One region of the Flavobacterium sp. KH_035 genome, then DNA from elsewhere that is predicted to be linked to it. Evidence: riboswitches for the same ligand, from Rfam matches in the RefSeq annotation. Region 1 holds a riboswitch; the other holds the start of a gene.
What was found. Region 1 has a riboswitch for cobalamin ahead of AC3IS6_RS21090 (TonB-dependent receptor). Riboswitches for the same ligand answer to the same signal wherever they lie in the genome.
Positions count from the first base shown of each region.

Region 1 (5,315 bases):
GACAATTCGGAATGTCTATTTTTTTGATTCGTTTTGCGGACCATTTGTCAATCACCTCCACTTTATTGGAACAGTTGATTACCGCGTACACTTTATTCCCATAAATTTTAATATCGTTCCCTACGTCACCCAGTTCTTTTACTACTGTTGGGTTGCGTTCTGAGTAAATATCGGTGGTATAATTTCCAGTTCTGTAATTGAATACATCAATACTGGCACGGTTCATTCCCATATTGCCTTCGTTCAAAAGATAGAATCCTTCTATGTTGCCATCACCTCTGGGCGCGGCTACGCTTTTATCTGAGGACGGAAAAACAGTTTCTTCTTCCCTGCAGGAAACCAAAAGAAGGGCTACAAATAAAGTAAGCAGGAATTGGGTAGTTCTCTTTTTCATAACGCAATACTGATTATAAATTTTAGTGTACGGCCCGGCATCGGATAGTTGTAAATTACTTCGTACTGCTGGTTGAGGGCATTGTTTAATTCGATTGCCCCTTTTATTTCATGACCCTGAAATGAAAACATTTTCTGAACGGATAAATCGTGTGTATACCAGGGTTGCACCTCATTAATTCTAATGTTATTTACATTTCCGTTGTATCGTTTTCCAACATAGATAAAACTGTAGTTAAAATTCCATGACTTATAATCCGCATTTAGAATTCCGGATCCGCTATGCCATGGGGTGTAAGGAATCTGATCTCCATAAGACGACAATTCTAAACCGGCAAACTTAGTATAATCCCTACTCTCCGAATAAGTATAGCTCAAATGGGCGGTCAGATTTACATTGCTAACATGCATTTTCATGTTAACAACCGATTCGATTCCTTTTCCTTTCACCTGTCCAATATTCGTCATCATCCAGCGGAATAAATTTCCAGTTGGGGCTGCTATTATTTTATCTTTGGTATTGGTGTAGTAGCCATCGACCTGAAGAGAAAACTGGTCTAATAAACCGCTTTCAAATGGTATGTTGTAGGTAAATCCAACATCGTACTGATTCATGTATTCGGGTCTTAAGGTACTGGAACCGACCATCGTATAATACAAATCATTAAAAGTGGGCATTCGGAACATACGTTTCGCAAAAGCTCTTACATTAAAATCGTAGTCTTTAAAGGGTGTATAACCCAAAAATATGGCCGGAGTAAATTCTGTTTTATCAGGAGCTTTGGCATTGTAACGCACTTCTTCCTGCACGTGTGTTCCCACAACGCTTCCCAAAACTTTAAAGCCATCCAGTCGGTAAGAACTTGCCAACGAGAACAAAGCGGTGTAGCGCTCCGGATAAGAGAACAGGGTCTTTATCCCTTTTCTGGTCGCATTAAGCCGGTTATACTGAAAATCAGTCGACAACGAAACGTCCCAGGTGGGTAGAATCTTGTACAGATTAACTGCTGAAAAATAATATTCCTGTTGGTAATAACTATCGTCAGATTGAGCGCCTTCGGTAACTATTTCTCCCAGCACATTAGTGGTATCTCTGGCTACATAATGGGTATAATCATAGGCATATTTTGCCTTAGCCTGAAATTTATATCTTTCGCTAAGGTCTTTTATAAAAGTACCCTGTGCAAAAAAATTCTTGTCGTACTGTCTAAAACCATCCGAAAATTTATTTTCTACAATAGCTCCTGGTGCTCCTCTTTCGGAACCATAATAATACACTTTGGCATCCCAGGTACCGTTCTTCATTTTCCCGTACAGACCAGACTCAAAACGAAATGCTTCTATATCGCTATTGTGCCTGACGGCTGAGGTATCGTAAGCCACAGTTCCGTCAAGATTATTTCTTTTGTATCTGAATTTGTATTCTCCGTTAGATTTTATGTATTCAGAACTCGCGCTCAGACTTATTTTATCACTTAATTTTTGTTCCCATCTAAAAGAAAAATCATTGTAATTGATAGACATGGTTTTATAGCGCAGCAATAGGTTGTTTTTTTTATTATGCTCAAAAACAGGACGCTTGGTACGCAGATAAATAGTAGAAGCTGCTGCAAAGTCTTTAGCTGACTGAAATATTTCACTCTTCTGACCATTATACATGGTGAGCGATTCCATATCATCCAGGGAATATTTTCCCAAATCTGTAACTCCGTTTTGAGCATTTCCCAACTGAATTCCGTCGTAAAAAACGCCCACATGATGGGTACCCATATTTCGTACATCGACCGTTTTGAGTCCGCCCAAACCTCCATAATCCTTGATCTGTACTCCGGCAAAATAACGAAGCGCATCGGCAACATTGTGACTGGCTAAATTTTCGAGTAGTGTTCCTGAAAGGCTTTGTACGGGAATTACTTCCTGATACGGTTTTGCTTTTAGCAATACTTCTTTCAAAACCCGCAAACTGTCCTTAGTAGTTTGAGAACGAAGTACAATAGGAACAAATAATAGAATAAGGAATAAAAGTATTTTTCTGGTATTACACATCACTGATTTGATTAAATAAACTCCGAGGTGTATTAATCAAAAAAGCAATAAGATAGAGTCCTGTTACAAAATAACAGGTCTGTTTATTGTTCTTCAACTTTATTCCACGAAAGTCTTAAACTATGTGACTATGGCAGGTCTCCTGACTTGTTCCATCTTTAAACAACCTTCTCATCCGCCGCGGCGGACAATGGCATTAGTAACGTTTAAAGACTTATATAGAACTTACAGTAGCGGGTCTGTTCAGGATTTACACCTGATTCCCTTTTAACTATTTTCTCTCAAGAAAAAATAGACCAAAATCTGGCCGTAAAGATAGAGTTATCTTTATAAAAACACGAATTATTTAATCTTATTACAGTTTTGACAATAAATGAGACTATATCTCAATAATTAACTAAAGAAAAGCTTTTCAGATCTTGTACACTATTATCAGAAAACTTATAGTCTCGTAAACTTTAAGAAGAAAGTAATCTGAACAAAATAAATCTTGTTAAATCACTAATTATCAGATTATAAAATTCAATTATACCACAAATTAAAAACTCAGATTGGTTTATTTCTTAAGAGATTGAATAACTGAAATAAAATCGTCTAAAAATGCATTTGATTTTATTAATAATGAAGTGAAACAGAAATATTAAAAGTAAATTAACAAATTCCGAGATTTTTGCATCTTTATAATTGTTAAATTGCGCCCCTGTAATTGAAGATGCCCCTCGTACTACATATTCTTCGAAAAACTCTTGTAAAATGGACTGGAGAAAGGTTTTGGGCCGAAAGTCAAAATAAAAAAAACACTAAAAGAGAAACAAAAAAATCAATGAATACAACAAAAGCTTCCATTATTGCTATTGGAGGATATGTACCGGAAACGGTTTTAAGCAATACAGATTTAGAAAAAAGAATAGATACTACAGATGAGTGGATCACTTCACGAACAGGCATAAAAGAAAGACGAATACTAGACGACCCATCACTGGCGACCTCAGATATGGCTTCTTTCGCCATTAAAGATTTAGTAGAAAACTATGGTATAAATCCGCTGGATGTTGATTGTCTTATACTGGCTACTTCAACACCCGATCATATTCTTACTCCCGCTGCCAGTTTGGTATGCGAAAAAGCAGGCCTGAAAAATGCCTGGGGATTTGACCTTAATGCTGCCTGCAGTGGCTTTTTGTACGCTCTTTCGGTAGGCGCAAGTTTTATTGAAAGCGGCAGATACAAAAATGTTATCGTGGTGGGTGCCGATAAAATGAGTTCGATCGTGAACTATGAAGATCGAAACAGCTGTATTTTATTTGGTGATGGCGCAGGCGCCGTACTTTTACAGCCCAATACTGAAGGACACGGTATACAACAGAACATTTTCAGAACGGACGGAACAGGTGCTGAATTCCTTTCTGTACGTGCCGGAGGTTCTCTTTTATCGACCACTGAAGAAACAATCCAAAACAAACAGCACTTTGTACATCAGGAAGGAAGAACTGTTTTTAAACATGCTGTTAGAAACATGAGCGGCACGTCTAAAGAGCTAATGGAAAAAGCTTCATTGACTCCGGATATGATAGACTGGGTAATCCCACATCAGGCTAACTTAAGAATCATTCAGGCAGTAAGTGAAGAAATTGGTATTGGTATTGAAAAATTTAAAGTAAATATTCAAAAATACGGTAACACTACAGCAGCAACTATTCCGCTATGTCTTTGGGATTTCAAAAAAGATTTTAAAAAAGGAGATAACATTGTTATTACAGCTTTTGGAGCAGGATTCTCATGGGGCAGTATGTACATCAAATGGTAAATATTATATAAAAAACATTACACTATATCCTTATGATGAGGTGTCACCTGTCATAAGTTCAAAATCGATTTCAAACAAAAAAACAATCAGTACATTTTGTGCTGATTGTTTTTTTGTTTGAAATTCAGATTAAATATAAAATCCAAACCATTATTCTTTCGCAGGCAACTGTATCTGTTCTGGTCAGCCTATTGACGGTAAGAAATAGGCTTTCAAGTTTTTTTACAAACCGGTCATTTGTCCTGCTATCATTTTACCGTTAAAAAACACCCCTTCTCTTTTTGGTAAGCGGGCTACTGCTTCGGCTGAGCAGCTTGCTTTTACCAAAATAAAGTGAGCATCATCCCCCGCTGCCGGCCATACGCGTACACCTGCATCGTTAAGCGGCAACACCTCGTTTGTGGTGGCGATATGCAAAGCACGGCTCAAATTGTACTCATCTGTCCAGCCATAAAGCTGTGCGCATAATTTTGCTTTTTCCAACATATCACAGGTTCCAAAAGGCATCCAGTGGTCTACAATACTGTCGGTTCCCGTCATCAGTTTCACGCCATACTTCTTTAAAGTCGGAATGGGCATGATGGTTTTTCCGATCGGTACTGTCGAAATAACTCCTATTCCAAGAGCTCCCATCTTTTCGGCTATTCCCTCTAAATCTTTCGGATCCATTCTGGCCAGTGCAAAACCATGACTGATGTATGTTTTTCCTTGTAATTGTTTGTTCTCTTCAGTTCTTTTGATGATATATTCTATAGCGGCTTTTCCTGAAGGAGGCGATTCGTGCAAATGAATATCAATCCCTTTATTATTGTCTATTGCGATCTGGAACATGCTGTCAAGTGATTTCTCCATATTTCCGTCAACCGTTGTAGGGTCAAGACCGCCAATAAAATCTATCCCCATTTTTGCAGCTTCTCTCAGTAAAGGTTCTGATTGTGAATATAAAATTCCATGTTGTGGAAAAGCCACAATCTCCCATCCAAAACTGTCTTTATTATTCTCCAAAGCTGCCAATAAATGCTCCAGACTTTTTAATCCGCTCACAGGATCAATATTACACTGACAGCGC
Region 1 covers NZ_CM174492.1:5,219,233-5,224,547, forward strand. The annotation lists gene AC3IS6_RS21085 (YncE family protein) at 1-394, opposite strand, end outside; gene AC3IS6_RS21090 (TonB-dependent receptor) at 391-2,439, opposite strand; cobalamin riboswitch at 2,555-2,755, opposite strand; gene AC3IS6_RS21095 (beta-ketoacyl-ACP synthase III) at 3,263-4,246, shown strand; gene AC3IS6_RS21100 (amidohydrolase) at 4,469-5,315, opposite strand, start outside.

Region 2 (5,315 bases), 380 kb from region 1:
ATCCTACAGAACCGTTGTTAAGTGTTGCGGTATCTCAAATTACAGGAATAACCGCGAAAAAAGCAGGTGAGGACAGTGGGGTGACTCTGAAAGGCTTCACAGATGCTAAAGCAATGGACGGAATTAAAAATCAAATGTATCTTGAAAAAGCTCCAGAGGGACTTTTACGAGCATTGAAATAAAAAAAAAGGCTTTCATTTCTGAAAGCCTTTTTTTTGGTCATAAACCAAAACTAATTCTAAAAAATTAATCGTTGAAATAGAAACCGTTTGGTCCAACACCAACTGTTAATTCTTTTTGTAATGTTCCGCTTAAATTGTAGATGTAAGCTTTACTGTTTGATTTGAAATCACCTCCGTCAGCAATAAAAATTCTATCATCTTTTACCGAAAAACCATACATTTTTCCGTAATCAGAAGTTGAAGTGTATTGGAAAATTGGAGTAGTTGAAGCTGTAGTTGCCGTATAATCTATTGTATAAACTGCCGTATTTAAGGTGTAATATATTTTGTTGTTGTAAATGTCTAAGTTTTTAACTCCGTCAAGTGATTCCGGGAAAGTGATTTTAGTGATAGAGTTATCTGACAATTTTACTTTTACAATTTCGCTTCTTTCTCCATAAGAACTTCTGATGGTGTATAAAATACCATCTTTTTCTTCCATAGTATCTGCTCCAAAACCTATAGTTAATGAAGTTTCCAATTTGTTTGTAGCCGGGTTAACCACAAGTAATTTGTCATTATTGTAAGGTTCTGTCACATAAAGCTTGTTGTTGTGAAGCTCGATATGGTTTGCAGTTGCATTTAATGGTATTGTCGTTTCTACTTTGTTGGTAGCTAAGTTAATTACAGCGATAAAATCATCAGTGTTACCAGCCGGGTTTGTTTTAGACCAATACGTATTAGCATTCGTTACATAAGCCTTACCGTCTTTTACAACACCATATCTTGGTGCATTTAAACCCGTTTCAACTTTAGCTAATAGTTTAAAGCTATAACGGTCTACTACATTAATCACATTTGAACCACCGGCAATAATATAGGCCTTGTCTCCGTCAAAAAAGATGTTTTGAAGAAATTTTCCAACAAAATCAGTAGTGTTTACCGTTTTGTAAACATCTTTATTGAACGTGTTTAAATCGTCAGAGATGAAAGAAACAGAACCACCGTCAGTAGAATTTCCTTCATTTAAGATGAAAATTCCGTTATCGTAAACTCCTTTAGGATTGTCGGAGTCGTCGTCATTAGAACAAGAAACAAAAAGCGATACGCTTAATGCTAATAAAAATAATCTAGTCAGTTTCATTATATTAAAATTTAAGGTTTAAGTACAGGTTGTAATTTCTTCCCGGCATTGGTCGGTGTTCCAGACTTTGATAAAATGTATTCCACACATTCAGCACCTGAATACCTACCCTGAAAGAAGATAAAAGTTTAAAATCGTAATCTAGGCCAACGTTTGAAACCGTATAAGCCGATACGATTTTTTCGGGATCGTTGTCTGCCTGTGTGTATACAAAGCCATTATAGAGAAATTGATAATGGGCTGAAATGTTGTTTCTGGAGTAGGCAACGGCAGCAGTAACTTTATGAAAAGGGACAAAAAACAATTGTTTTTTGGTTTCGACATTTTCTGAAACTGTATACGCATAAGTTGCATTAGCAGTCAGGTTGTTTTTGCCAAAACTCTTTTTCCAGCTCAATAAGGTTTCTGCTCCATAACTGTTCACTTTGTCTGTGTTTTGCGGCCTCCAGATACCATTATTTCCGGGAACCCATTGCAACAGATCTTTTATTTTGATGTAATAAAAAGTCTGAGTCAAAGAAAAGTTCTGAACGGTAAAAATATTTCCAATTTCTGCCTGATAAGAACTCTCCGGTTTTAAATCACGATTTCCGCCTTCTTCCCAATACAAATCATTAAAAGTTGGGATTCTGAAATTTCGGGACACATTCAATTTCAAATTATACAGTTTTCCAAACTGATAAGAAGAACCTGCTGAAAATAGCACAGGAGATTTATAATTGTCTGTAAATTCTTTGCGAACCCCAAATTCGTTTTTCCAATTAGGGGAAGCATCTTGTTTTACAAGTAAAGCCGCAGAGCTTATTTCTCTCACATTATCTCCAAAACCACTTCCGTATCCTTTGGTTCGGTTGTAGTCCAGAATACCATTTAGTTGTATGGATTTTAGCAATTGATATCCCAGATCCGCTTTTGTAGTTAAGCTTTCTGTTTTTCCGTAGGTATAAATATTGCTCGAATTGTCGGCATAATATTTATAGTTTTCGAAAATATAGGCCGTTTTAAAATTGGTTTTGAATCTGCCAAAATCGCCATCATACTCTAATAAGTTTCGATTAAAACCATTAACATATTTGCTTTTCGTTTCAGATTCAGAAACCAGTGAAGTATTTCGGTCTGTATTTGAAGTTTGGGTATATAATTTTAAACTGTTTTTGGCATCAATTTTATAACCTGCATTTGCATTTAGCGATATAACATCGTATTGGCCGTTTTGATTCCAGCGCTGTTCGCCTTTCCAGTTGTATTGATTCAGATACTTGTAATCGTTTGTTGAACTGTTTTTAGAAAAACCAATTTGAGCGCTCCATTTTTCGTTTGAAATATTGGTTTTATAATTAATTCCAATCGTATTAAAACTTCCGTAATCCAGTTTTAAAGTATTCTCAAATCGATTATAAAAGGCCAGATCGTTATTTAAATGCACCGTTCCTCCAACCGCTCCACTCCCATAAATAACACTTCCTCCTCCTGCTTTTACACTGATAGAATTATAATCGGAGCTGGGAATGGTATTAAAATCGGTACTTCCATTCATTTGAGAGTTAATGTTGATTCCGTTCCAGATTACTGCTGTTTGCGATGATGTAGTACCTCTAAAGGCCACGGTAGAAAGCATTCCACGACCGTATTCTTTAAAATAAATAGTCGAATTAAAGTTTAATAAATCAGTCAGTAAAGCCTCATTCTTGCCAATAACAGAATCGTTTAGTTTTAAAACCGATTGCGAACTGGAGTATTTTTTAAGATTGGCGTCGGAAACGACAACAGTTTTAAGTTTGGTAATAGAATCACTTTGCGCCGAGATAATCTGACACAAGCACAATAAGTAAAAGACAAAAAGTTTTTTTAAAGCCATAATTTCTACACTCTTTTTCCCGAGAGCTCGATATTGGTTACAAAGGCAGGTCTCCTGGCTTGCGTCTTGTTGTTTACCTTCCCATTCGCCAAAGCGAGCAGTGGTTTTGTAGTTAACAACAAGCATTCTTTTCAGAACAAAGCTTACAGTTGCGGGTACAGCTCAAGATTTATTACTTGATTCCCTTTTAATGTGTATGAATGAACACAACCTTAATTTTGTGCAAAGATAAAGTTAAAATTATTGAATTTTCAAATTTGTTTTAGTTTTTAGAAGGAATTCTAAACAAATCGTAATTTAATACTCTATTTTAATAACCTGTCCGAAGGCTACTTTATTGTTAAAGGCATCTTTCAGAGGCAATGCAGACCGATGGCATAAAATACTTCTGATTACACCAGCATGAGAGACAATTACTACAGGAGTGTTTTTGTGGTTTAAAATGTGTTCTCTTAAAAAGGTACCGACTCTTTTATGAAGTTCTGTAAACGACTCGCCATTTGGTACCTGTGTGGTAACAAAATCTCCCATCCATGGATTAAGTTGCTCCGAAGGAATAGCGTCCCAGTTTTTCAATTCCCAATCGCCAAAATTCATTTCCATCAGCTGCTTGTCTTTAATAAAGGAAATAGAGTTTGTCTTATGCTGAATGTATTCGGCTAGCGTGACACAACGTTTTAATGGACTTGAATAAAGTAAGGCTTCTGAGGGCAATTGCGAAACAATTTCTTCAAAAATAGTTTCAAACGGAACTGCCAGATCTACATCAGACTGGCCGTAGCAGATTCCTTTTTCGCAAGTGGTTTCGGTATGGCGAACTAGATAAACTTCCATATGCAAAGAATACTTAAATAATAGATCACTTCACAAACCTGTTGCGTGGCTCCCAGACAGTCACCTGTATAACCATCAATCCATTTTTGGAAATAGCGGGCTAAGAAGTAACGCATAATAAATACCGGAACTAGAGCTAAAAGGAATTTATACTGAAAATAAGAAAGCAGGAATAAAGGAATTAATCCGAAGAAAAAGGAACCTGTAATTTCTTTCCAACTGTGTTTTTTGGCTATAGGTTTGCTTTTACTTGTCGCATCATCACGAGAATATTCATGAGTAAAAATGATAGATATTGCTGCCAGACGACTTAAAGAATGAGCAGAAATAAACAAAAGGAAAATTAGAAAAATGTTATTAGTGAAAAGAGTAACGGATTCAGAAAGTAGTTTGAATTTCAGTAAAAAAAGCAGAACCAAACCAATTGCTCCGTAGGCGCCTATTGCGCTGTCTTTCATAATAAGCAGGATTTTTTCTTTGGTCCAGCCACCACCGAAACCATCACAAACATCAGCAAAACCATCTTCATGGAAAGCTCCGGTTGTGAGTATCGACGCGACAATTGCTAAAAGAACAGCAGTCTCCGTAGATAAAAAAAGCGAAGAAAGGTAGAAAGCCAAGAAGGAAATGCTTCCCACAATCCAACCTATAAAAGGAAAATAGCGTGTTGCCTTGTTTAAATAATCCGGATCGTGATTGATGTTTTTAGGACAGGGCATTCTGGTGTAAAACATTAAACAGGTAAAGAAAATATGGAGTTCTTTTTTCATTTAAGAGAATTGATTAGGACAAAATTAAAGGATAAAACTGAAAACTGAGACTGAAAACTATTTTCTACTGACTCCTGCGCTTTCAAAACTGGCCATTTCATTCAGAAAAACTTCAGCCGATTTGATAATAGGAAAAGCAATCGCGCAGCCTGTACCTTCGCCTAAACGCAAATCCAGATTTAAAATTGGTTTCGCGTCTAAATAATTCAATAATTTCTGATGTGCTTTTTCGGCGGAGCAATGACAGAAAACAGCATTTTTATGAATGTTGGGATTTATTTTTGAAGCAACCAAAAAGGCTGTACTACAAATAAAACCATCGACCAGAATGAGCATATTGTTCTCAAAAGCGGTTAACATTCCGCTGGCAATCTGCATGATTTCAAAACCGCCAAAATAGGCCAGTTGTTGGTTTAATTCTGCAGGGCCAGTGTAGTTTTCAATGGTTTTTTGGAGTAGGTTTTGTTTTTGAAGTAATTTTTCATTTTCGACACCCGTTCCTTTTCCCACACATTCTTCGATAGGAAATCCGGTAAGAAGACTCATTA
Region 2 covers NZ_CM174492.1:90,606-95,920, reverse strand. The annotation lists gene AC3IS6_RS00485 (S41 family peptidase) at 1-182, shown strand, start outside; gene AC3IS6_RS00480 (YncE family protein) at 247-1,305, opposite strand; gene AC3IS6_RS00475 (TonB-dependent receptor plug domain-containing protein) at 1,310-3,163, opposite strand; cobalamin riboswitch at 3,191-3,393, opposite strand; gene cobC (alpha-ribazole phosphatase) at 3,461-3,997, opposite strand; gene AC3IS6_RS00465 (adenosylcobinamide-GDP ribazoletransferase) at 3,982-4,767, opposite strand; gene cobT (nicotinate-nucleotide--dimethylbenzimidazole phosphoribosyltransferase) at 4,825-5,315, opposite strand, start outside.
Region 2: another riboswitch for cobalamin. It lies ahead of AC3IS6_RS00475 (TonB-dependent receptor plug domain-containing protein); the one in region 1 lies ahead of AC3IS6_RS21090 (TonB-dependent receptor).